3 regions of the Paenibacillus sp. FSL H7-0323 genome follow, and region 2 is predicted to be linked to each of the others. Evidence: predicted binding sites of a transcription regulator. Region 2 holds the regulator's gene; each other region holds the start of a gene.
What was found. The regulator Rex, encoded in region 2, represses fermentation and respiration genes when NADH is low (regulators of the CRP and FNR family bind a similar motif). The targets are predictions, from matches to a motif close to TTGTGAAATATTTCACAA.

Region 1 (8,283 bases), 2.5 Mb from region 2:
GAGAATTTAGACTCCAGTGGGAAGGTATAAGTATTTAGCCAATCATAGAGCGGGATATCTAATGCAGTTCCAGATTGAGCCCATTGTGGCGCGTGGACATGCAGGTCGATAAAGCCGGGTAAAAAATACTGGCCTTCAGCTAATAAATGAAAATTGTCCTGACCTTGATAAGCATCAAGCAAGGGTTGATAGTCGGGGTGATCCGGTGCAACGATCATTTCTATCATCCCATCCGAATTGATACAGAAGAGATGATCCTTTAAAATTTGTATTTCTTTTGGGGATAGGCTAGAAAATGAAGTGCCTAGGAATATTTGCATATAATTTCTCATGATTTCCGCCTTAATGTTCGTCTTTTGGTGTGCATTCGTTATTATAATCCGTGAAAAAGGATAAGTCCAGACCAAAAGTCGAATAAAGGCGTAATTGACGGATAGGAGAAGCTGAGGAATTGAAAGCGAATATGACACATAGACGTCACGTTCGCTAGGCTAGAATACAGAAAAAGATAGAGGGAAGTAAAAAATGCTGATCGGCTTCGATTTCTTTACGGTTATAGGAAATGAATGCGGTTACTATCTTGTGATATAATAGATGAAATCGATCAATAGTTTGAGAAAATTGGATTAGGAGTGTTGCCTGGATGAGAAGATACAACATTTGGCGCCCGTTGATGTTAATTATTGTTGCTGTACTTACAAAAAGCTTGGTCACTAACCTGTGCATTTTGTTTGGTATGCAGGCTGAATCAGCAAGTAGTATGGGGACGCTGGGCATGGTCATTGCCGGTTTAGTGATGTACAATCGCATGACAAATCGCCGACGTAAATAAGCTGGCCGGATAGATTATAAACGTCTGGTTATTATGTTATAGTAAAGATTGAAATAAAACTTGTATCGACCTGAAAAGGAGTACTTCATGACACAGTTTGTCTACAAACAAATTATTGATGACTTAAAAATGAAAATTTTTGCTGGGCAGTTTCCCGATATGAAATTACCGGATGAACGAACGCTTAGTGAAACTTATCAAGTGAGTCGTAGTTCTATTAAAAGTGCTCTGACTAAAATGGCAAATGCCGGCATTATTTTTAAAAAGCGTGGCTCAGGGACATTTATAAATCCTTTATACATAAAAAATGAATCTATTTTTAACTACGAAGGCTCTAATTTAGGTGTCACCGACAATTTTCAAATGAATGGGAAGAAGCCAAAGATTAAAGTTTTGAAATTTGAGGTCATTCCACCAACGGAAGAACTACAACGGGATCTGTTTTTAGGCCCTCATGATTTTGTTTACAAAATCATTCGCTTACGTCTTTTTGATGATGAACCCTTTATGATTGAAACGGGTTATATCCCAATCAAAATCGTGCAGAATTTAAATCAGACCATTATTGAAGGATCTATCTTTAATTATTTGGAGGATTCACGAAATCTGGCGGTAACCAAATCCTTTTTATCGATATCCGCAGAACCCTCTGAGGCTACGGATCAAGAGCTGCTGCATTTGCAGGCAAATGAGCCAGTAAGCATTATGGAAGGGATTTTCTTTTTAGATAATGGCACGCCATTTGAATTCTCCCATATGCGCTTCCACTATAAATACTTAAAATTTAATACCTTTGTGTCCGTTCATTAAAAGTAAGACTGGGGAATTTTTCTCGGTCTTATTTTTTTTGTTTTGCGCAAAATAGATGAAGGATAAGGAGCAAATACCCCCGCAAACTTCAGTCCATATTTTTACATATATATTAATATTGACGTATTTTTACAGACAATTGACACTGTATTTCATACTATGTTCATATTTTCACAAAATTGGACCGTATCATTTGTTGAAAAGGTTGAATTAATTTTTCGCGGCGGTATGATGTACTTGTGGAAGAAATTACGGCAATGTAGACACAGAAAAAATTTTGGGGAGTGGAAGAAATGGTATTATCCATGGATGTTGATTACTCATCAAAAACTTATTTAGAGAAGCTTGATGCATACTGGCGCGCAACTAACTACATCTCTGTAGGTCAACTGTATTTGAAAGATAATCCGTTGTTAAGAGAACCGCTGAAAGAAGCAGACGTAAAGATTAAGCCCATTGGACACTGGGGAACTATTCCAGGCCAGAACTTTATTTATGCCCATTTGAATCGGGTCATTACTAAATATGATTTGAATATGTTCTACATCGAGGGCCCTGGTCATGGCGGTCAGGTTATGGTTTCGAACTCCTATCTCGATGGTAGCTATACTGAAATTTATCCGGAAATCACACAAGATATCCCAGGCCTGAAGAAATTGTTCAAACAATTCTCTTTCCCAGGTGGAGTTGCTTCCCATGCTGCCCCTGAAACACCTGGATCGATCCACGAAGGTGGCGAATTAGGTTATTCTCTATCCCATGGTGTAGGTGCAATTCTGGATAATCCAGATTTAATCTCCGCTGTTGTTATTGGTGATGGAGAGGCTGAAACTGGCCCATTAGCGGCTTCATGGTTCTCCAACCGGTTCATCAATCCAGTTACTGATGGTGCAGTTCTGCCGATCTTGCACTTAAATGGTTTCAAAATCAGTAACCCAACGATTCTGTCTCGTCAATCCAAAGAAGAAATTACTGCATACTTTAAAGGTATGGGTTGGGAACCGTTCTTCGTTGAAGGCGAAAATCCTGATCTAATGCATCCGGAAATGGCTAAGGTGCTTGATACCATCGTTGAAAGAATTGAAGCGATTCAAAAGAATGCACGTGACAACAATGACCTGACGCGTCCGGTTTGGCCAATGTTGGTCTTCCGTTCTCCTAAGGGCTGGACGGGTCCAAAGCAATGGGATGGTGTTCCGAATGAGAACTCTTTCCGTGCCCATCAGGTGCCGATTCCAGTGGATCAAAAAAATATGAAGCATGCTCCAGCGTTATTGGAGTGGATGAACAGCTATAGACCAGAAGAATTATTTGATGACAATGGTCGTCTGAACGCTGAACTTGCTGAGATTCTGCCAACTGGCGACAGACGTATGGGAATGAACCCAGTTACTAATGCTGGCAACCAAATTAAAGATCTAAACTTACCGAATTTCCGTAAGTTCGCACTTGATAATTCCAAACCAGGTGAAGTAATAGCACAAGATATGGCCGTTCTGGGTAAATACATGAAAGATGTTATCTCTCTGAACGAAGAGAACCGCAATTTCAGAATTTTCGGACCGGATGAAACAATGTCCAATCGTCTGGGACCTGTCTTTGAAGTGACGAAACGTCAATGGTTGGATCAAGTGATTGAGCCGAATGACGAATTCCTAGCTTCTTATGGCCGTGTTATCGATTCCCAATTGTCTGAACATCAGGCAGAAGGTTTGCTTGAAGGTTACGTATTGACAGGTCGCCATGGTTTCTTTGCAAGCTATGAAGCTTTCTTGCGTGTCGTGGATTCGATGATTACTCAGCATTTCAAATGGCTACGTAAAGCAACAGATCAAAGCTGGCGTGCGGATATTCCATCATTGAATGTGGTAGCAACTTCAACTGTATTCCAACAAGACCACAATGGTTACACTCACCAAGATCCAGGTTTGCTAGGTCACTTGGCTGATAAAAAACCAGAATTTATCCGTGAGTATTTGCCGGCTGATGCCAACTCCTTGCTGGCTGTCTTTGACACCGTCTTAAATGACCGTCAAAAAATTAACTTGATTGTTTCTTCCAAACATCCTCGTCCACAATGGTTCAGTGCGGATGAAGCACAAGAGCTGGTGGATAAAGGACTGAAGATTATTGACTGGGCAAGCACCGATCAAGGTGGAGAGCCTGATGTTGTCTTTGCTTCTGCAGGTACAGAACCAACTATCGAAAGCTTGGCTGCCATCTCTATCCTGCATGAAAAACTGCCGAACCTTAAAATTAGATATATCAACGTGGTAGACTTGTTGAAACTGAGAAGTCAAAAATTAGATCCGCGTGGCTTATCTGACGAAGAGTTTGATCAATTTTTCACAAAAGATAAACCAGTTATCTTCGCTTTCCATGGATATGAAGGTCTGATTAAAGACTTGTTCTTTGATCGCCATAACCATAACCTGCACGTACACGGATACCGCGAGAATGGCGATATCACAACACCATTCGATATGCGCGTATTGAATCAAATGGACCGCTTTGACTTGGCGAAGGAAGCTGTTCTGAGCTTGCCTAATGCTAACGACTATAAAGCGATCGCAGATGAAATGGATGCTATCGTTAAGAAACATCACCAATTCATTCGTGAAGAGGGTATTGATTTGCCAGAAGTAGAGAACTGGGTATGGAAAGCTTTGAAATAAGCGTATAGTCAGTACCATAGGAAGTAATACAAAAAGACACCTTTAGAGGTGTCTTTTTATTTGTTTAAATTACCATACAAAACAATTATAATCATTTTTTCATCTTTACCACTGTAAATATATGTGAGTAAATAGTTGGGTAAAGAAAGGGGAGAAATGTATGACATCTATTGATAAACTTCCCAAGTCTATAGAAATACAGCTTACAGAACAACCTTTATTTCACTCTGTATCCGATTTAATGAAAGATGGGCAATTCGGTGAGCAGTGGCTTGTATTGACTGAGAAGGAGATTTCCGTTTGGGGAACGGACGGGAAACTGGTCTCAAAGCTTCTAGTCTCGAATATTACTGATGCCCGGGTAGTAGGCGGGGTAGGCGGCGGATCGTTGCTTGTGGATACCCAAGAGGGGCCTATTATACTTATACGTTATACAGCATCACTTACCTCTATATTTGGTTTTGCTTCTAAATTAATTGGCGCTGTAGCTAAAGGCGAGGAACGGCCAACCGCTTCTGAAAAAGAGTTTCCAAGAAATTGTCCAAAATGCCGCAATCCACTGCCGGAAGATTCGCAAGCTTGTCCGGTGTGCAAGAGTAACGGCAAGGTTCTATTTCGGATGCTGAGCTATGCCAAGCCTTATAAGATCCAAATGATCGCTGCGGCGATTATGTTGATTTTTACTACATTGGTAGAGCTTGTTCCACCATTTTTGACGAAGATGATCGTTGATAATGTGTTGACAGAAAAGGATATGGGCTCAACGCTTCTATGGATTGTGATCGGGCTAGCAGCCACGTCCTTAGTAATTACTTTAATGCAGACTGTACGTGGACTTATAGGGGTATGGATTGGTTCCAAAATCATGGGTGATCTTCGTCATGATGTGTATCATTCCTTGATGAAATTATCTTTATCTTTTTTCGACCGAAGACAATCTTCGCAATTTATTGGACGGGTGAATAATGATTCAGAGGCGATGCGGCAATTTATGACTGACGGTGTAATCTGGGTCTCGGGTGAATTGCTACGGGTAATCGCTATTTTCACTATTATGTTCAGTATGGATTGGAAGCTAACGCTGCTTGCTATGCTGCCTATGCCGCTTATGGTGGTGCTGTCGACCGTGTTATGGCCGATGATTGGCAGACGTTGGTACCAGCAGTGGAGATCTATTTTTAGATTAAACGCTTTGGTTGGCGATTCTTTGCAGGGGATTCGTGTAGTCAAAGCATTCGGTCAGGAAACAACAGAGATGTCACGTTATACAGTCGCCAATAAGGAGCTGGTTCGGCATAATATTCGGATCGAAGGCTTATGGCAGGGGATGTTTCCTGCTTTTGCGTTGGTTGCTGGTGTGGGTACGTTATTAATTTGGTTTTATGGCGGGAAAACGGTGCTACAGGGCCAATTATCCATCGGTACGCTAATCGCTTTGGTGACCTACCTTGGGATGCTTCTTGGACCTTTGCAGTGGGTGAGCCAAATGATCAACTGGGCCAGCCATGCGATTTCAGCAGCAGATCGGGTCTTTGAAATTATGGATACTCCGTCAGATGTGCCTGATACTGTGAATCCAGCAGCCATCGGCCGCGTAAACGGTGAGGTTGAGTTTAAGCGGGTTACTTATGGATACGAAAAACATCATCCTGTGCTCAAGAACGTGGATTTAAAAGTGGGTGCGGGCGAGATGATTGGTCTGGTCGGACATTCAGGTGCCGGTAAGTCGACTTTCATTAATATGATCTGTCGCTTCTATGACACAGATGAGGGAACCATTACCATCGATGGTGTGGACATCCGAAATATCAGCCAGTCAGATCTGCGTAGTCAGATCGGTGTAGTGCTGCAGGAGACGTTTCTATTCGACGGAACGATTGCTGAGAATATTGCCTATTCTAAACCGGACGCTACGGAATTAGAAATCATGCGCGCTGCAAAAATTGCCAACGCCCATGATTTTATCGTTCAATTGCCGGATGGCTATGATACAAGAGTTGGGGAACGTGGCCATAAATTGTCCGGTGGAGAGAAGCAGCGAGTGTCTATTGCCCGAGCAATAATTCACGATCCGCGAATTCTAATCCTAGATGAAGCAACAGCTTCTGTAGATACAGTGACCGAGCGGCAAATTCAAGAAGCGATCTCGCGACTGGTAAAAGGCAGAACGACATTCGCGATTGCCCATCGATTATCCACGCTAAGAAATGCGAACCGTCTTGTAGTGCTTGAACGCGGGAAGATCATTGAAGTGGGTACACATGAGGAATTGCTTGCTGCAGAAGGTGCTTACTTCAAGCTAGTTGAGGCACAGAAGGAAATGTCGCAGATTAAGGGGGTTGAGATGCATGAGTGATTCGAATCTTGTTAACGGGGAATTGAATCCTAAAGATCCCTATGAGATTAACATTCTTGAACCGGGTGCAATCTCTTTTAGCCGCAGTCAAGGTGGCGTGTTTCAAGGAGTAGTGGAGGGTCAAGTCTATGAGGAATTAATTCTTTTTCGTATATTTCCATTCCAATATACCACGGAGTATATTTCAGTTCGTAACTCCAAGAGTGAGGAGATCGGAGTCATTCGTGACATTGATCAGCTCGATGAAGAAAGTCGGGTGGAAGTGGACACAGAGCTCCGGCTGCGGTATTTTCTTCCGGTTGTAACCCGCATTGATTCTATTAAGCAAAAAGCGGATATGTGGATTTGGGAGCTGCAAACGAATCTGGGCCAGACCCGGATCGTTATGCGGAACCTGCACGAGCATATGCAGTATCCAAGTCATAAACGAATCATTCTTACGGATATCAATGGAAAAAGATGCGAAATCCGTGATTATCTAGCCCTGGATGTTCAGAGCCGAAGCAAGCTGAAGGATGTTTTATAGTCTAGTTATGAAAAAGCTCCGCAGCCATTTGTTGATGGCCTGCGGGGCCTCTTTTTTTATCCGTAGTTTCTGCTAAGGAAAAATTTGATGGCGTTCTCTCTTCGGTATGGTAATATATTACAACCGGATCTTTACCATAGGGGAGGTATGTGAGTGAAGCATAAATGGATCAATTCGCCGTACACCTTTGCTTTAGGGATGTTTGCGATGATGGTTCCCAGTCAGGCATTTAGTTCATTTTACAGTTACTTTTATGTTGAAAAATTAGGATTGGGCATTGGACTTGCTACATTAGCCAGAACCATCTTTCTGATCTGGGATGCGGTAAACAATCCGTTATTCGGCTATTGGTCAGATCGCACAGATACTCGTTTGGGTCGACGCAGACCATGGGTGTTTGGCTCAATTCCGTTATTCATGCTGGCATTTGTACTGGTTTTCTCCCCTCCCGGCGGATTATCTGAAAATGGATTGTTCACTTGGTTTCTAGTCACACTTATTTTCTATGAGGCTGTCGCCACTGTGTTATGGGTGAATTATGGAGCGTTACTCCCGGAGCTCTTCCGTGGAGACCGTATTCGGGCAAAAGCCTCTGCGATTCAGCAAGGCTATCAAGTTGTAGCTTTGTTAATCGGTACTGCCTTAACCCCAATTATTTTTGCAGCTATTGGTTTCTCTAATATGGCTATAGTGTATGCCTGTCTCTTTGGAGTGTTTATGTTTTTATGTATGATGAATGTCCAAGAAAAGAAGGAGCCCACAGAGCAGGAACCCTTGAAGTTGATTCCGGCTTTTCGGGAGACCATTCGGAATAAAAAGTTTTGGGTGTTTAATATTTCGAACTCTTTTGCCCAAACGGTGAATGGACTTGTAAGCTCGATGATTCCTTTTTATGCAAAATATGTACTTCATATCTCAGAGGCTCAGGTATCGATTTTACTCGCAGCTGTTTTTGTTTCGGTCATTCCATTAGTATTCGTGTGGTACTGGATGATTCGTAAGATGGACGGGGTTAAGGCGTGGCGGTTATCACTGATCTTATATGCGTTATCGGTAATTCCGTTATGGTTTGGTTATGACCTCT
Region 2 (8,283 bases):
AAGTGGTTCCTGCATTGCAAACTGACGATACAAAAAGAAGCCACCAAACAATAGAGTAGCCGACAGTAGAGACGTTATCAGCACAGGTACAAGACGTAATTTCAAGAAACGTCCTCCTCTCAAAGATGACAAAATATAAAGCTCATTATAATAATTTATAGCTACTTGAGAGCTCATCAGAGAGACTGAAGTCTCTTATTGCTGTTCTAATTACAAGTAGTAGTATATCACAGGTGTATATACTAATTTCAAAATAAATGTGAATATATTTAAAATTTAATTTTTTAAATATTTCCATCAATACCAAATAAATTCCTCACTTTCGACAAAATCGGCCTTGATTTTTAATCAATCGGCCTATTTTCGTATGTGAATTTAAGGGAATATTCGGTGATAACCACCCATTCAGTATATCACTTAGTATATCACTTTTGTACATCAAATAAATGTAAACAAGCGAACTTATAATAAGTTCGCTTGTTTACTATGCCACCCTTAATTTCCTTATGTTCAGCTTAACTTTTAGGTAAACTGTAACCTTCGCCCATTCGGGACCCATCCGAAAAGCGATAAAATTGATAATAATACCGACCGCTCTGTTTATAAAAAAGCTGCCAAGCATACTCTCCGTTATATACTCCCGGCAGCAAGCGTTCAATCGTTATGTCCGGAAGATCAGCTTTGATAATGCCGCGTATTTGGGCTTCCGAGGTTCCTTTACTTAGTTCCTCAGCAAACACTGCGTCGTCGCCTTCAGCAAATTTTCCATCTACCGTAAAGCGGACCCAGACCATAAGAGCAGTCCCGGCTTCATTTTTCCCAGTTAATACCCAGTACACTGCATTTTCATCCCAAACCGATTTTTGTGCTTTGGTTACCTGTGTTAGACCCGCTCTGGTTTTGGCAACATCCTTAGCGATATCACGCTCGTTCCATTGATCTTTCATAATATAGGCATAGAACTGGATAAGTCCAAACCCCAGGAGCAGAATCAGAACTGACCCCAGGAGGATCCATTTTTTCCTTTTCTTCAAGGTACAGCTCCCTTTCTAGTAATATATCTTTTTTGATTATATAACACACCCGCGCGTTTATCCAAAATTTCATAATTTTCTAGCTTTCCCAGCCTTAAAAATACACAAAAGGCCGCAACTTTTGCTAAAAGCAAAAAGTCGCAGCCTATTATTTATTCGTTATTCTCCAGACTTAACGCTTCAATAAACCTTCGAAGGCTTCTTGCGCTTTACGCCGGATAGCTTCCTCATCCAGGGTTAAGCATTGTCCATGCTTGATGACCTGTTTACCATTCACCCACACATGCTCAACATCCTTAGCGCTAGCAGAGTAAACTGCATGAGACAACAGATCTGTGTGTGGCAGCAAATGCGGCTGATCGATATCAACAGCAATGAAATCTGCTTTCATCCCTACAGCAAGTCTGCCTACATTATTTAAAAAGATGGACTGCGCGCCATATTCTGTAGCCATACGCAGAGCCTCTGGAGCTGGAACAGCCGTTGGATCACCGCTGACACCCTTATGAATGAGAGCTGCAAGCCGCATCTCTTCAAACATATCCAAGTTATTGTTGCTTGCCGCGCCATCCGTGCCAAGAGACACCTTCACACCAGCTTTTAGAAGATCAGTAACCCGAGCCACTCCGCTAGCCAGCTTCAAATTACTGCCCGGATTATGAGATACACCCACATTATGGCGAGCCAAGATCTCAATCTCTTCATCATTTAAATGAACACCATGTGCAACTATCGAGGGACGTGTAAACATGCCAAGCTTCTCTAAGTGAGCTACAGGACGCAACCCGTAATCCGCCACATTTTGTTCCACTTCACGTTTCGTTTCGGACATATGCGTATGCATCGGTAAATCCAGATCATGCGCTGCCTGCACAAACTTAACCAGGAAGTCCGGAGGGCAAGTATAAGGGGCGTGTGGCGAGATCATAGTAGTAATTCTACCGTCAGCCTTTCCATGCCAGTTACGGGCAAAAGAAATCGCTTCCGCAAGCTTGTGATTCTGTACATCCTCTGGACATAACCCGATCACACCACGCATCAATACGGAACGGATACCTGATAACTCAGCTACCTCGGCTACTCGGTCCATATGATCATACATATCGAGGAAGGTCGTAGTTCCACCCTTCAGCATTTCCAATACAGATAAGGAGGTTCCCCAGTATACATCATCACCGGAGAACTTTTCCTCCATTGGCCACATCTTCTCCTGAAGCCACACTTGTAGCGCTAAATCATCTCCATATCCACGCAGCAAAGACATCGCCGCATGACCATGTGTGTTTACAAGTCCAGGCATGAACAGCAGACGGCTGCCATCAACCACTTGCACTCCAGCTTCCATCTGAGGCTCTTCTTTTCCTATGTAAGTGATTAAATCATCTTCAATAGTCATATATCCACTCAGAACCGGCTCATCCGTTCCCGGAGTCAGAAAATACCCGCCCTTAATTATCGTTTTATTGTTGTTCATGTTCACTTTCTTCCTTTCCATCCCGCAAGTAATAAGCAAGACTTTGCAGATCAGTTGTAAAATCAGCTGCATGCACCCGGATATTCGGTGGTGTCTTCAGAATCACAGGGGCAAAGTTCAAAATTGCTTCAATCCCAGAAGAAATGAGGATATCTGCTACATTTTGAGCTTCTGAATCAGGTACGGTAATAATGGCAATGCGAATACCTTGCTCACGAATTGTGCTGCCTAGTTCATCCATCGGTTGCACAGTAAGGGAGTTGATCTTACGTCCAACCTTAGGAGCGTACGAATCAAATATAGCCGTAATTTTCATAGTATCTTTGAGATATGCATTGTAATTAGACAAGGCATGTCCGAGATTACCTGCTCCAACTAAAGCTACATTAAGCTGTTGATCCAGCTTCAGGATATGACGGATTTTCTCAATAAGATACGTTACATCATAGCCGATACCTTTTCTGCCGAAGTCACCAAAATATGCTAAATCCTTACGAATCTGTGCGGGATTAAGATCAAGCTTTTGTCCAAGTTCCTGAGAGGAAACTGTTAATATTTCGCGATTCTGGAGATCATTCAAAAAACGCAAGTACACAGGTAGTCTGCGAACAACGGCTTCTGATATTTTATCCGATTTCATATTTTTCCTCCTAAAAATAGTAATGTTCTTGTGAAAATCCATATTCAAACGTCTACCTCTCCTTATTAAGGACGGTACTGTAACACACCGCCCTTAAGGATAAGGAGGAGCTAAACTGAAGACGAGCGTTTTAAGAAGCGCCGCCATCCTCTAGCCATTCCGCTATGCGAGGGACCATTTGATCAGTAAGCATATGCTCCATTTTGGGACCAGGCAATGAATAAAGGAAATACTTCCCGTAATGAGATTCAATAACCCTTGTATCATAAACAATAACTATTCCGCGATCCTGCGCCGTGCGAACCAGTCTTCCGAATCCCTGCTTAAAACGAATAACCGCTTGAGGAACAGATAATTTCATGAACGGATTCTTCTTCTGGGCCTGCAATAACTCCGACTTCGCTTCCGCCAACGGGTGATTCGGTGGTTGAAACGGAAGTCTCACGATGGCCAGGCAAGTCAGTGCTTCACCTGGAATATCTACACCTTCCCAGAAGCTGCTCGTCCCCAGCAATACGGATGCTGCACTGTCCTGAAAGCGGCGGATCAGCTTGCTCCGGCTGCCACCTTCCACGCCTTGACCAAGCACCGTAATCTCTTGTGAGGCCAAAGCCTCTTTAAGCGGATCATATACCTGACGCAGCATTTTATAAGAAGTAAACAGAACCAGCATCCGCCCACGTGTTGTTTTAGCAGCTTCCGATAATGACTGTACGAGTGTATCGACAAATCGAGCATCGCCCACACTGCCCTTCACACTAGGAAAATCACGCGGTATAACTAACAGTGCCTGCTCGCGATACTTAAAGGGAGAAGGAAGAAGTGAGGTCATTAGACGTCCTTCTTCCGCAGCTTCGTTAAGTCCGAGATTATCAATCATAAATTGAAAAGACTTATCTACAGACAGCGTCGCCGAGGTAAGCACGATGCTTTTTTTCTTATCGAAGAACAACTCTTTAAGCTGGCTGCTAACATCCACAGGGACGGCATACATCTGCAGTGATTTGCTGCGGTAATTTCCATTTGCCTCCAGCCAATATACTACATTATCGTCATTCAGCCCCATAAAGAATCTTACTTGCTCACGGATGGAAGCCAAATCCTTAAATAAACCGCTAATATCAGTAACAAGACTGTCTGCTGAGGATTGGCTTTCCTGGTCGCGCATCTCGTTAAGCATTTTATCACCCTTACGGATGATGTCGCTTAACGTCAGATTCATAGTGTTCTCTAGTGCAACCAATTCATCCCAATCCTTCGGCTTACGGGCGGGAATCAACCGCATAACCAGTTGTCCCGCTTCCCCTGCCCCTGCATCACTGCGTTCCGGCAAAAGGCTGAACAGCTTGTCGCTGAGTGCATCCCAGGTTTCTTTGACGGTAAGCAGATCCGGGTAGATCCGATCGATGACTCCGCTCCATTCTGAAGCCTCTTCACTGCCTGACGACTGTAATATCTGACGCAGAGCAGGAAGCTGTCCGTTTCGGCTATCTTTATACAGTCGCGATAATGTGTGTGCCACAGTGAAATGCTTCATATGCATGCCAAGATGTTTACCAGCCACATCTTCTAAATGATGTGCTTCATCAATGACAAGATGCTCGTAAGCCGGAAGCAGCTGGTGCCCAGCCTTAACATCTGCGAATAGCTTGGAGTGGTTCGTAATAACCACGTCAGCAATCCCAGCTTCATGCTTGGCCCTATGATAATAACATTTGCGGAACCAAGGACAAGAACGGCCCAGACAGGAATCGGTATCGCTTGCCACCGTCTCCCAGAAGTCACCGCCCCGGCCGCTTAAATTCAGCTCTTCATCATCCCCTGATTCACTTTGAGTGAGCCATACAATCATCTGAGCGGCAGTAAGCGCATCTTCCCTTGGGCTTATAAAGTCCTTTTTATTAATTTTATGCTCAAACTTACGCAGACACAAATAATGCCCTCTTCCCTTAAAAATAGCAGCTTTAAACGGAAAAGGAACTACCTGCGTTAACAAAGGGATATCCCGCTCGCGCAATTGGTCCTGCAGATTAATGGTATGAGTGCTGACCATGACTTTTTCATTGGTGCGAACGCTTTGATAAATGGCAGGCAACAAATAACCGAGCGATTTACCGGTTCCTGTGCCCGCTTCGATCAGTAGGTGTTTGTCTTCGGCAAGTGCCGTCATCACCTCATTGATCATAATATCCTGAGCTTCCCGGCTTTCATACTGCGGTAATGTGTCTTTAAGTCGTTTGGTTACTTCGTCCATATAATCAGTAAAAGATAAATTCGCTAGCGGATTCTCAGCATGCTCATCTCTAGGTGGCGCTAACTCCGTCCAATCTCCTACTGCAAGCGCTAATTGACGATAGAAAGTCAGATCACCTTCGGGCTGTAGCGTTTCCGCTTCCCGCTCTCGCAGCAGACCATCAAAGTACCAGCCCAGATCACTATCCTCTTCGGTAAACAGCTCACAGAGTCTCTGGATCGTAAGCAGCGGCAGCTCGTAGAGCTCCTCCAGACATTTCAGCAGCACTAAAGCAGTCGCAAGTGCATCACTATCTGCCTGATGCGGACGATCATGTGTCACTCCAAAATGAGCACTGACAGAGCCTAGTTGATAAGATGTGAGCGAAGGAAAGCAAATTTTCAGAAAATCAATCGTATCCAAAATCCGCCCTTGAAATGGCAAATAACCACAACGATCTAAAGCATTTTGTAAAAAATGGAAGTCGAAAGCGACATTATGCCCTACAAGCACAACATCATCCAAGAGCGGAACAAGCTCCATCATCATCTCATCCAGCTCAGGCGCATCCTTAACATCATCATCGGTAATCCCCGTCAGACCTGTTATAAAAGGAGGAATCGGCGTTCCGGGCTTGACATAGGAACCATATACCCGGGAGATGGACCGGTCTTCTTCTATAATTGCAAGGCCAACCTGGATAATTTCACCCACGGATTGGGTTCCTGTTGTTTCAAAATCAAGCACGGCAAATTTCATTATAATTCTATTCCCTTTCAATTGAGACTCTTAATCAGCATAACAGAAGTTGCGAAAAAAGGCGATGCACACCACTGGTTCAGGGGATGCATCGCTTGAATGGAAATTTCCAAAACCGTTATTCTTTTACAAAAGGGAAACCAGCTGATTTCCAAAATGCAGCTTCCCTCCACGACGGCGGCATACCTCTAAGTTAACGTTTGGTTCCGGAAGCGCAGGGTCATGCTGCAAAGCAAGATCAAACAATTCCTGCGCTTCATTGAAACGTTCCTGTGAGGCTCGTATGCAGCCTAAAGCATTATAAACCATGGCTTTCAGCTTGGTTTCCCGTATCAAGCCCAGCATATGGTTCAGATGACTCCAAGCGGCCTCACCGTCACCTTCCTGCAGATAAGAGATGGCTAAATATAATCGAGCAGCCAAGCTATCCGGGTATTGCGCAATAACTTCTTTAAACTGATCAATACACTTTCCATACATCAGCAGCTTATAATACCCCTGACCTCTTACAAAGGAATCCATACATAGCTCTGGTGCTTCCTGTTCCGGCACTTCCTCTTCGACCACTGCTGTAAAATCCGCACTTTCGCGAAAGGAACTAAGCTTCTCAGCAAAAGCGAGCCATTCATCCATCACTTTGTCGCTCAGTCTATGCAGCATATTATAATTGCATAAAAGCTCGTTCCGGCGGGCACCCTCCGCTGTAGGGTAATCTGTTACGATCTCCTGAAGCACCTTGTTCATTTCAGCAAACAAATGTTGAAACATGGGCGATCCCCCTTACTGAAGATGAAATCAGTTCAGCTTGCCTGACTTCATTTTCTGCGAGATCGGGGTCTTTCATCCCTGCCATTCATTACATGGCGTAAGTCCATACATTAAGCGATTGTAGCATGCAATTCATGATCAGCCAGCTTCACTGGTTTGTTATTCTCATCCACGAATACCACCGTTGGCTTATGTGACTCCAGTTCTTCTGAGAACAACATCGCATACGAAATGATAATTACTGTATCGCCCGGCTGAACAAGACGAGCTGCGGCACCATTAAGACAGATCACTCCGCTTCCACGCGGTCCAGGGATTACATAGGTTTCCAGTCGTGAACCATTGTTGTTATCCACAATTTGAACTTTTTCATTCTCAAGAATGTCCGCGGCTTCCATCAAGCTCTCATCAATGGTAATACTGCCCACATAGTTCAAATTCGCTTCCGTTACTGTTGCGCGGTGAATTTTGGATTTCATCATATGTCTAAACAAGTGCAGCAACCTCCTTTGGAATAAATACATTATTATCAATCAAGCGTGTTCTGCCAAACTTCACGGCGAGCGCTATTATAATTTCCCCATCCACTTCTGATAAAAGAGCTTCATCCTCTAATCCTTCAAGATCCGGGAATGTTAAGATCTCCGCGTAATCAATCACCGCTAAAGGAGAGCTGGAAATAACCGATGTCAACAATTCCCGCACTTCAGCAACGGTTGTTACTTTTCCTTCTTCAATGGACTGACGTGCTTCACGTAAGGAACGAGATAACACCAATGCCTGACTACGCTCCTCTGGAGACAAGAATACGTTACGTGAGCTGAGTGCAAGTCCATCCCCTTCACGAACGATCGGACAAGGAATAATTTCGACATTCATATTAAGATCGGACACCATTCGACGAAGCACAGCAACTTGTTGAGCATCCTTCAGCCCAAAGAAAGCATAATCCGGCTGTACGACATTGAAGAATTTATTAACTACTGTGGTTACACCATCAAAATGCCCAGGGCGGGAAGCCCCACAAAGCCGGGTAGTAAGCTCCGATACCGAGACCGTAGTCCGAGTAGGCTGCGGATACATTTCTTCCACACTGGGGATAAATACAATATCTACTCCCTCACGTTCAGCGAGCTCCAAATCACGACGCTCGTCACGCGGATAGGAATCATAATCCTCGTTTGGCCCGAATTGCAAAGGATTCACAAAAATGCTCATTACCACTGTGTTGCTCATTTCTCCAGCCCGGCGAAGCAGACTGGCATGTCCGTCATGCAAGTATCCCATCGTAGGAACGAACCCAATCGGGGCGTGCCCACCTTGTCTCATATACTCCAAAGCTTCGCGCAGCTGCTCCATGCTTCTGACGACTCTC
Region 3 (8,283 bases), 3.0 Mb from region 2:
TTTAAACACACGACTAAAATAGTACTGGCTCTTATACCCTACCTTCACGGCCAGATCCCCGATTTTGATATTCGGCATTACGTCATCCAGAATCTCCTTCGCCTTCGATATCCGAAGCTCGGTGACATAGTCAAGGAATGAAGCACCGATTTCTTGCTTCATACGCTTACTAAGATAGGTTTGGTTGATATGAAATAGTGCTGCTACTCGAGTAATAGACAGCTCCGGATCCTGATAATGACTGTCAATATACTCGGTCACTTTTTGGATAAGCACTGTTCCATCCCCTGTATACCCGGGAAGCTCCCGCTCCTTATCCACCCTGTCTTCATGTGAATGCAAAGGATATTTTACCTGAAGATGCTCATCGATCCGATGAAGCAGCTTGTTCAGATCACTCTTCGGCACAGGTTTCAATACATAATCGAATGCTTGCAGTTGCACGGCTTGACGCGCATATTCAAAGTTATCGTACCCGCTGATGATGACAACCAGAACCGACGGGCAGCGTTCGCGCAATATATTCATCAGATCGAGCCCATTCATATTCGGCATGTTGATGTCCACAAGACATACATGTGGTGGGGCTTCCTCCACCATATTCAATGCTTCGTTTGCACTTTTCGCTTCTCCTGCAACCTCAAAAAGATACGGACTCTCCTCAATGTATTGTCGCAAGCCTTTGCGAATGATCGTTTCATCATCGACGATGACAATCTTCCACATCTTCATTCCACTCCCCGTCCAAAGGTATTCGAATGACCATAACGGTAATCCCATCTTCGCTCTTCACTGCAAGGCCATATGGCACCCCGTAAGCTAGTCGAATGCGATGGTTTACACTGTATAGCCCAAAGCCTGTGGCAGAACGATCATATGCATCATCAAGAAGGGCTTGATTTATCTGCTCAAGCTTCTCTTCCGGAATCATAACCCCATTATTTTCAACCTTAATGACCAAATCATCGGCCTGTTGATATGCTGTAATCGAAATTTTGCACTTTTGATCCCCAAGTGGCTTAATCCCGTGATAAATCGCATTTTCCACCAAAGGCTGCAGCATGAAGCGAACGACTTGGCACTGAGCAAGCTTTTCATCATATCGAAGCTCGTAGTCCAGAATCTCCTCATATCGCACACCTTGAATATGAAGATAACTCTCGACATGGTACAACTCCTGATCAAGCAGAATGTAGGGACTGCCTGTTCCAAGCCCTAATCGGAAATACGCGCTAAGCGCTTCCACCATCTCCACCACATTGTCTGCTCCATGTTCCGTTGCCATCCACTGGATCGTATCCAATGTGTTGTATAAAAAGTGCGGCTTGATCTGCTCATGAATCAGTCTGAGTTCCATCTCCTTTCGGTCCTGCTCCACAGCGTATAATTGAACAAGCATGTCATTGAAGCTTCGTCCAAGATCGCCGATCTCATCCGAGCGCGTAACATCTGCACGTATGGTTTGGTTGCCGTTCTGCACATTTTCCATTACCTGGCGAAGCGACTGAATTGGACGAATAATGGAAGAAGCAAGCAGCAGCAGAAAGACGATAAACGCACTACCGATAAGAATGCCTACCAGCAATGCAGTCCGTTGGGTTTTGATCACCGCTAACGATAGACTTGAATTCGGTACTTTGAGTACTAACTTCCAGCCTTCCACATTTTGAATTGGAGCCTCAAATACACTCATGTTCTTCTTATCTGCTGCATCCTCTGCTCCATCTCCTTCACCCAGCTCTCTGCAATCGACGATAAGCTGGCCTGACTGGTCATATAGCATTACATCTTGAGCAATCTCCTTCATCTTCTTGACGGAGACGGCTGCGGCAATATAAGCTACCTCATCATTCACCGATGGATTCACGCGATAGAGAATAACGACGATTTCGGCTGCATTCGCTTTGGACACGATCGGATTGCTCACCACATAATTGGAATCTGAATTCAGCAGTTTTCGATAGTAGGGTCGGTTTAGTATCGAAAAAGGCTTATCCCTTGCTGACCAGGAATTTCCGTGAATATCCACCACGCGTATGGATTCGTACTCTACTTGCTTCTTCGCCTCGAACTTATCGAACTCTTGCAGCAATTCATCTCGTGTCCAATGATGGTCCGAAGCTAGAGAAGCAAGCATGTCTATCTCTCCAATGCGCTGATTAAACCAATAATCAATCTGGTCGCTGCGTGCAGTAACCACTTGCTGCGTTAAGTTCTTATTCAAAGGGACAACCGTATGGTTCATCTCCAAATATATTGTTACAAGCAATGCAACGAACAGCAGCAAGAAGCAGCCTCCTGCGATTAACGTAATTTTTAAGTGAATTGATTTCATTGTAATCATAGCCCTTCACAATATCCGTTTCTTACATGCCCGAAAAAGACAAAAAAACACTAATCTGTGCAAATACATAATGCTGTACTAAATCTATAATAGGTCTTGTGCATATTTTCACATGAAATAACATTCATGTCTAGGCCAGAGATAAAGGATTTGCCCAGCAAATCTTCCTCTCCCTAGTGTATGTAACCAATCCACAACAGAATGAAGGAGATATTATGCGAACTCACACGAAAAAGCTGTTATCTATTCTACTAGTCCTCAGTCTTATGTTCACGCTTGCTGCTTGCGGCAGTAAAGATGCAGAGCCCGCTGCAGATGCAAACGGAGTTCAAGTCTTTGAAGGAGTTGGGCAAGGTAAACATGGCGATATTAAAGTACAAGTCTCCTTATTAGATAACAAGATCACTGACATTAAAGTAACAGAGCATAAGGAAAATGAAGTACTTGCAGAACCTGTTTATACGCAGCTCAAGCAAGAGGTCATGGCAACTAACAGCGCAAAAGTTGATGCCATTAGCGGATCTACAGTTACAAGCAAAGGATATCTCGAAGCCATTCAAGATGCCATTACGAAGTCTGGACTTACCCTTGTCGCTGGCGCTGCAGTCAGTGGAAGCAAAGACAAAGAAGAAGCCGAGCAAACCTATGATGTTGTCGTCATCGGTGCCGGGGGTGCTGGCTTTAGTGCGGCTATCGAAGCGAAGAGCGCTGGAGCTAATGTAGTTCTGCTCGAGAAAATGCCAGCTGTTGGCGGCAACACATTGATTTCCGGTGGTGAGATGAATGCGCCTGACAACTGGGTTGAACGTGCTCTTGGCATCACAGATGACACGGCTGACTTGTTCTATAATGATACGATGAAAGGCGGAGACAACCTCGGGGATCCAAAGATGGTTCGTATTCTTGCCGACAATGCTCTAGCATCTGCCGAATGGCTGCGCGATGATATCAAGGTAGAGTTCTTACCTGATCATCTGTTCCAATTTGGTGGCCATTCCAGAAAACGTGCGTTGATTCCTGTAGGTCATACAGGTGTTGAATTGATTACTAAGTTAAAAGCCAAAACAGACGCTGATCAAATCACGATCAAAACGAATATGAAAGCCGAAACCTTGCTGAAGGACGAAAGCGGCAAAGTAACAGGTGTAACTGCGACTTCGGGTACTGGCGACAAAATCACATTCCATGCGAACAAAGGCGTCATCATCGCTACCGGTGGTTTTGGATCCAATGTAGAGATGCGTAAGAAGTATAACCCTACAATGGATGAAAAATATATGACTACCGATACACCAGGATCTACAGGTGATGGTATCGTTATGGCAGAAACGATTGGCGCCAAACTGACAAACATGGAGAGTATTCAAACGTATCCAATCTGTAATCCTGAGACAGGTGTTATTTCTCTGGTTGCAGACTCCCGCTTCGATGGTGCGATCCTGATTAACCAAGAAGGCAAGCGCTTCGTTGAGGAATTAGAACGTCGTGACGTTATTTCTAAAGCAATTCTTGCCCAAACGGGTGGATATACGTATCAATTATGGAATCAAGGCATTGAGGATATCGGTAAAACGATAGAAGTTCATCAAGACGAATACGATCAACTCGTTAAACAAGGCTTGCTCTTTAAAGCCGATACGATTGAAGAGGCCGCTGATTTCTTTAAAATTGACGTGAACACTTTGAAAGAAACGATTAATAAAGTAAATGATTATGCGAAAACAGGTAAAGACCTTGATTTCAAACATCGCGGTGGATTGAAATCTCTTGAAAAAGGCCCTTACTACATCGAAAAAGCTGTACCCTCCGTTCACCATACAATGGGCGGCTTGGTGATCGACGAGAAGACTCGCGTTTTGAATGAAAAAGGCGAAGTCATCCCTGGGTTGTTCGCTGCAGGTGAAGTAACAGGGGTCATTCATGGTACAAACCGTCTTGGCGGTAATGCCATCGCTGATATCTTCACATTCGGCCGGATTGCAGGCAAACAAGTTGTAGCAGAGTAATCTTATTTTTTGTGTAACTGCTCTACTAATAAGTTATCCTTAAAAATGTACAAGATAGTTTGTAAAGTGCAGGTTGACTCTAACTTTCAAGCTGCCCTCTATGACATAGCAAACCGCCCTGTTCGCAACATTGCGAACAGGGCGGTTTGCTATGTATTCGTGTCATCGGCATGAAAAAAATAAGCACTGTGATCAAAAGTGTGACCACGATGATCTTCACGATTTTTTTATGGTGGAGCCTAGGGGCTACGCTCGTCTAACTCGCTGCTCTTTTATCGTTCCGAAAAAGAAATATTATTCCACTCTGTTTTTGCTTTCATTGCATTTCTCTCCTTTAACTGAATGTGAAAAAGCGCAGGAACTTGTCCCTGCGCCATGCTTCCGCAATTTGCGGAAACAAAAAGAGCCCCATATGGTACCCTCGAAGGTTCCATATGGGGCTGACTTTTTGCAGGATCATTAATAAATGAGAAAGAGCCCTCACGGATAATAGGCATAGACCTACTTCGTAAGAGCTTTATTATGCAGATATGTGGTTGGCGAACGCTTCTAATTAATGGCCAGATATAATGGAAAAGCATATAGCCAACCAATGAATCCAATATATAATCGGATATTAATATTCAGGGAAATCCCTGATAAAATTTAATTCCCCGTGCTCGTCCACAAAAAATAGACGTTCTATGTTACTCGCCAAAATTTTTACAAATATATTTTATGATATTATCCTCTGCTCGGCGTTTCGTAATACTTCAGTGTCCGAAGTTTCCGGGCGAATATGACTGGTCATTGCATACTCTTGCTGCAGCTGCGCTCTCGACTTCGCCTTGTTTTCATTTACATTCTTCTGTTACATCCCTCACCAACAAAGCCACCGACTCCACATGCACCGTATGCGGGAACATATTATCCTGGGATGAGATCTGTTACAACCTACAGAAACCTTGATATTACGGGATTTTTTTCATTCATTCTCCGCTCTGGATGGTTTCATTCCAATCGTTTTTGTTGATGTTTTACATCAGTTTTACATCAATATTCTTCTTCTAGACTTTCCGCGGTATTAGACCATATTACAAATTATTTTTGTCATGGACTCTAACTACGGAATATATGAACACTAATGTTACTACTAAACCATAATGTCCACCATTTGACTGCGTATGCTCTCCTGATTCTGACTGACAAGCTGTCCAGTAGTTGGTTTGAAAGGTGTATGTTTTTTAAGTGTCTATAAATATAAAGTTGTCTATTTATTAGTTTGCACTGACAGGACATCACTACGGGTTATCCGTTCACATCATCTGATGATGCCTCACTCTGGGTTTAATTTGAATTAGTTGAGAAGATATTTGCATTCAATATAATGGAGCCTTTCATCATCAACAAAGCTTTCTTTATTAATTTGCGATATACTACTATTTTTGTATTTATGTCTAAATACATCCTCATAGTTGTATGTGTAGCTACGTTTATCCCAGATCGCATAATCGGCATCATCTATATTTTTATATTCGTTAACTTTCGTTTCGAAATCCTGTATTTTAACTTCGATATCGGATATTTCACCGGAATTATTAAGATTATATCTGTATTGCTTATACTGATTCCCATGAGAAAACTCTGTAATTACCACTTCCTTATGAGTAATCGTGATACTAGAATTAGGTTCATATGGAAGATCAATGGCGTGCATATAACCAAAGACACCTCTTACTCGTCCTATTTGTCCACCAAATTGGTAAGATAAATATTTTAATTCATCTCCACTCCATAATAACCGCAAACCAAACTGATTAATAATATTTAAATCTGATCCCAATAGAACACCATTCTCATATTTTGTTGCAGAAAAGGGTCTCCCGTAATAGTCCCAGACATAGGAACTATAACTATCATATTTGTATTTTGAATTATTATCTATAAAATCATACATATAAACTGTTGAGAAGAAATTATATTTCCATTTGGGATTTCTATAGTTATGCTTAATATCAATATAAACTTTTCCCTGTACTTCGTCATACGAAACAGTGTTATCCAATAGCTCCGAACGATTTCTATCAACTGCATACTTTAACCAACTTGCTTCATATTCCGAATCTGCAAATTGATTCTTTAACCAACCTTTTCTCTGTTGGTCGTCTGATAAACCATTGGCTATCCAAATATCATATGCTCTTTTTACAAGCTTATTTTTTTCCTCATTTAGCTTATGACCTTCCTTATTTTTATCTTCCATATCATCATTTATGAAATAATAATTATCTTTCCAATAATGAATATTTCGTTTTCCTGACTCATTCTTGGCACTTATTTGTTGATTTATCATATTGGAGGTCAATAAATTATTATTATTTTCATCCCAGTAACTCGCTACAGCGAAGAGCTTTTTCCAAAGTAGCTGTTCTTGTTTTGACTTACTGCAAAGAAATCTATCTGCCACCTCCATATATCTCAATAAACCATCTATCTTCTCTTTCGTAATTTCATTTACCCACATATCAGATATACTTAATAAATATTGAATTTGCCGTTCACCCGATTTTTCTTCTAATGATGCAAACAGCTGGTAATCTTCATTCAGCCTCATAATAATTCTTGCTTTAATACACTGCTCTTTAAATCTGACTTTTATATCATTTACATCAGTAGTCCCACAATTATCCTTATGCACTTTCAACTTTGCAATCACTTTATCTGGCGTTTCTTGAGCAAAGAATTCGAATACATCTGGATATTCTGCACTATACTGAGCCATTAATTCAATTGTTTGAAACCCGGCCTTTTTCCACTCCTTATATTTCAGATTAAGAAGTACATAATCTAATTGTTCAAGCTTATTTATGTTGGCATATTGCTGTTGTGATTTGAAATAATAATAAACATACCGCAAGCTAGATACCAGGTTATCAGAATCATTTGTCTTAGACTCATATATTTGTTCCCAGAATAATATCATGCGCTTTTGAATTCCACCATCACCAGCTATTGTTGTTAGCAAAATATTTAAAAACTCAAAATATTCTCTCCAAAATTCCGATATATCATCTTTTTGGGATTCGGAATATATGATGGAATAATAAACATCAAATGTTATATGTTCATCCTTGGCTTCACCTCTAATAGACCGCAGGAGAATATATGTATTCATCAACAGTTTGAGGGTCTTATCATTAATTTGTTTTGTTTTTTCCTCTAATTTTTTCTCTTCTGAGCATTCCTTATAGAAAATATCAATATACTTCTGATCATATTGGTATACAAATTTTTGATTTTCTTTAATTTCTTCTCCAAATTTGTTCTCTAACAAAGATAAAATTGCTTTTACATTTTCAAATTCATCCAGTTGCTTTCCCCTGGCATTTAATCGAATATAATTGGTAGAAGCAGTATTTTCCGCATCTCTAGCAAATTCAGAAAGAAAATCAAAACAAATTACAGTACTAGTTTTTAATTGATCATAATATTCCTCGGCCTTAGAAGTATCAATTTTTGTTTCAGGATTGTCTATAAAATCACTAAATACATTGATAATAGAAATTACCGTAGTATCTGTAAGCCACTGCGACTTAAACCACGCTTTCAATTTAATTTGCTCTAACAGTGTACGTTTATGGCGATCACGGCTTTTAAAAATATTTAGCCACATTTCTTTATTTTCCTTAATTCTCAAAAAGCTGAAAAATTCATTCGCATAATTTCTTGTCTCATAGTAAAAAGACTTCAGCTCGCAAAAGCGCTCAAATTCTCCCTCTGCTGAGTTTAGTGCCAAATACCAATGCAGTAAATATAAGAACGTAAGCCTCTGTTGACCATCAATAGGATAAAATATGGTATTCGCACCTTCGTCTTCATCTTCATGCAAACCATATACAATATTCAGACTCAGTTTTTTTCTCGACTGTAAGCTTTCTTTAACATCTTGGATCA

Region 1: the regulator Rex is predicted to act here: its motif matches at 1,802-1,819, upstream of MHH89_RS23160 (phosphoketolase family protein).
Region 3: the regulator Rex is predicted to act here: its motif matches at 2,441-2,458, upstream of MHH89_RS25565 (flavocytochrome c).

Annotation. Positions count from the first base shown of each region.
Region 1 is NZ_JBBODB010000001.1:5,113,935-5,122,217, forward strand. It holds gene guaD (guanine deaminase) at 1-332, opposite strand, end outside; gene MHH89_RS23150 (hypothetical protein) at 644-832, shown strand; gene MHH89_RS23155 (GntR family transcriptional regulator) at 920-1,642, shown strand; gene MHH89_RS23160 (phosphoketolase family protein) at 1,936-4,317, shown strand; gene MHH89_RS23165 (ABC transporter ATP-binding protein) at 4,478-6,673, shown strand; gene MHH89_RS23170 (DUF1854 domain-containing protein) at 6,666-7,199, shown strand; gene MHH89_RS23175 (MFS transporter) at 7,353-8,283, shown strand, end outside.
Region 2 is NZ_JBBODB010000001.1:2,640,332-2,648,614, forward strand. It holds gene MHH89_RS12025 (hypothetical protein) at 1-105, opposite strand, end outside; gene MHH89_RS12030 (cell wall elongation regulator TseB-like domain-containing protein) at 516-1,034, opposite strand; gene MHH89_RS12035 (amidohydrolase) at 1,207-2,508, opposite strand; gene MHH89_RS12040 (redox-sensing transcriptional repressor Rex) at 2,495-3,148, opposite strand; gene dinG (ATP-dependent DNA helicase DinG) at 3,279-6,140, opposite strand; gene MHH89_RS12050 (tetratricopeptide repeat protein) at 6,267-6,908, opposite strand; gene panD (aspartate 1-decarboxylase) at 7,019-7,402, opposite strand; gene panC (pantoate--beta-alanine ligase) at 7,395-8,283, opposite strand, start outside.
Region 3 is NZ_JBBODB010000001.1:5,689,745-5,698,027, reverse strand. It holds gene MHH89_RS25575 (response regulator transcription factor) at 1-726, opposite strand, end outside; gene MHH89_RS25570 (histidine kinase) at 701-2,287, opposite strand; gene MHH89_RS25565 (flavocytochrome c) at 2,560-4,350, shown strand; gene MHH89_RS25560 (DUF262 domain-containing protein) at 5,687-8,283, opposite strand, start outside.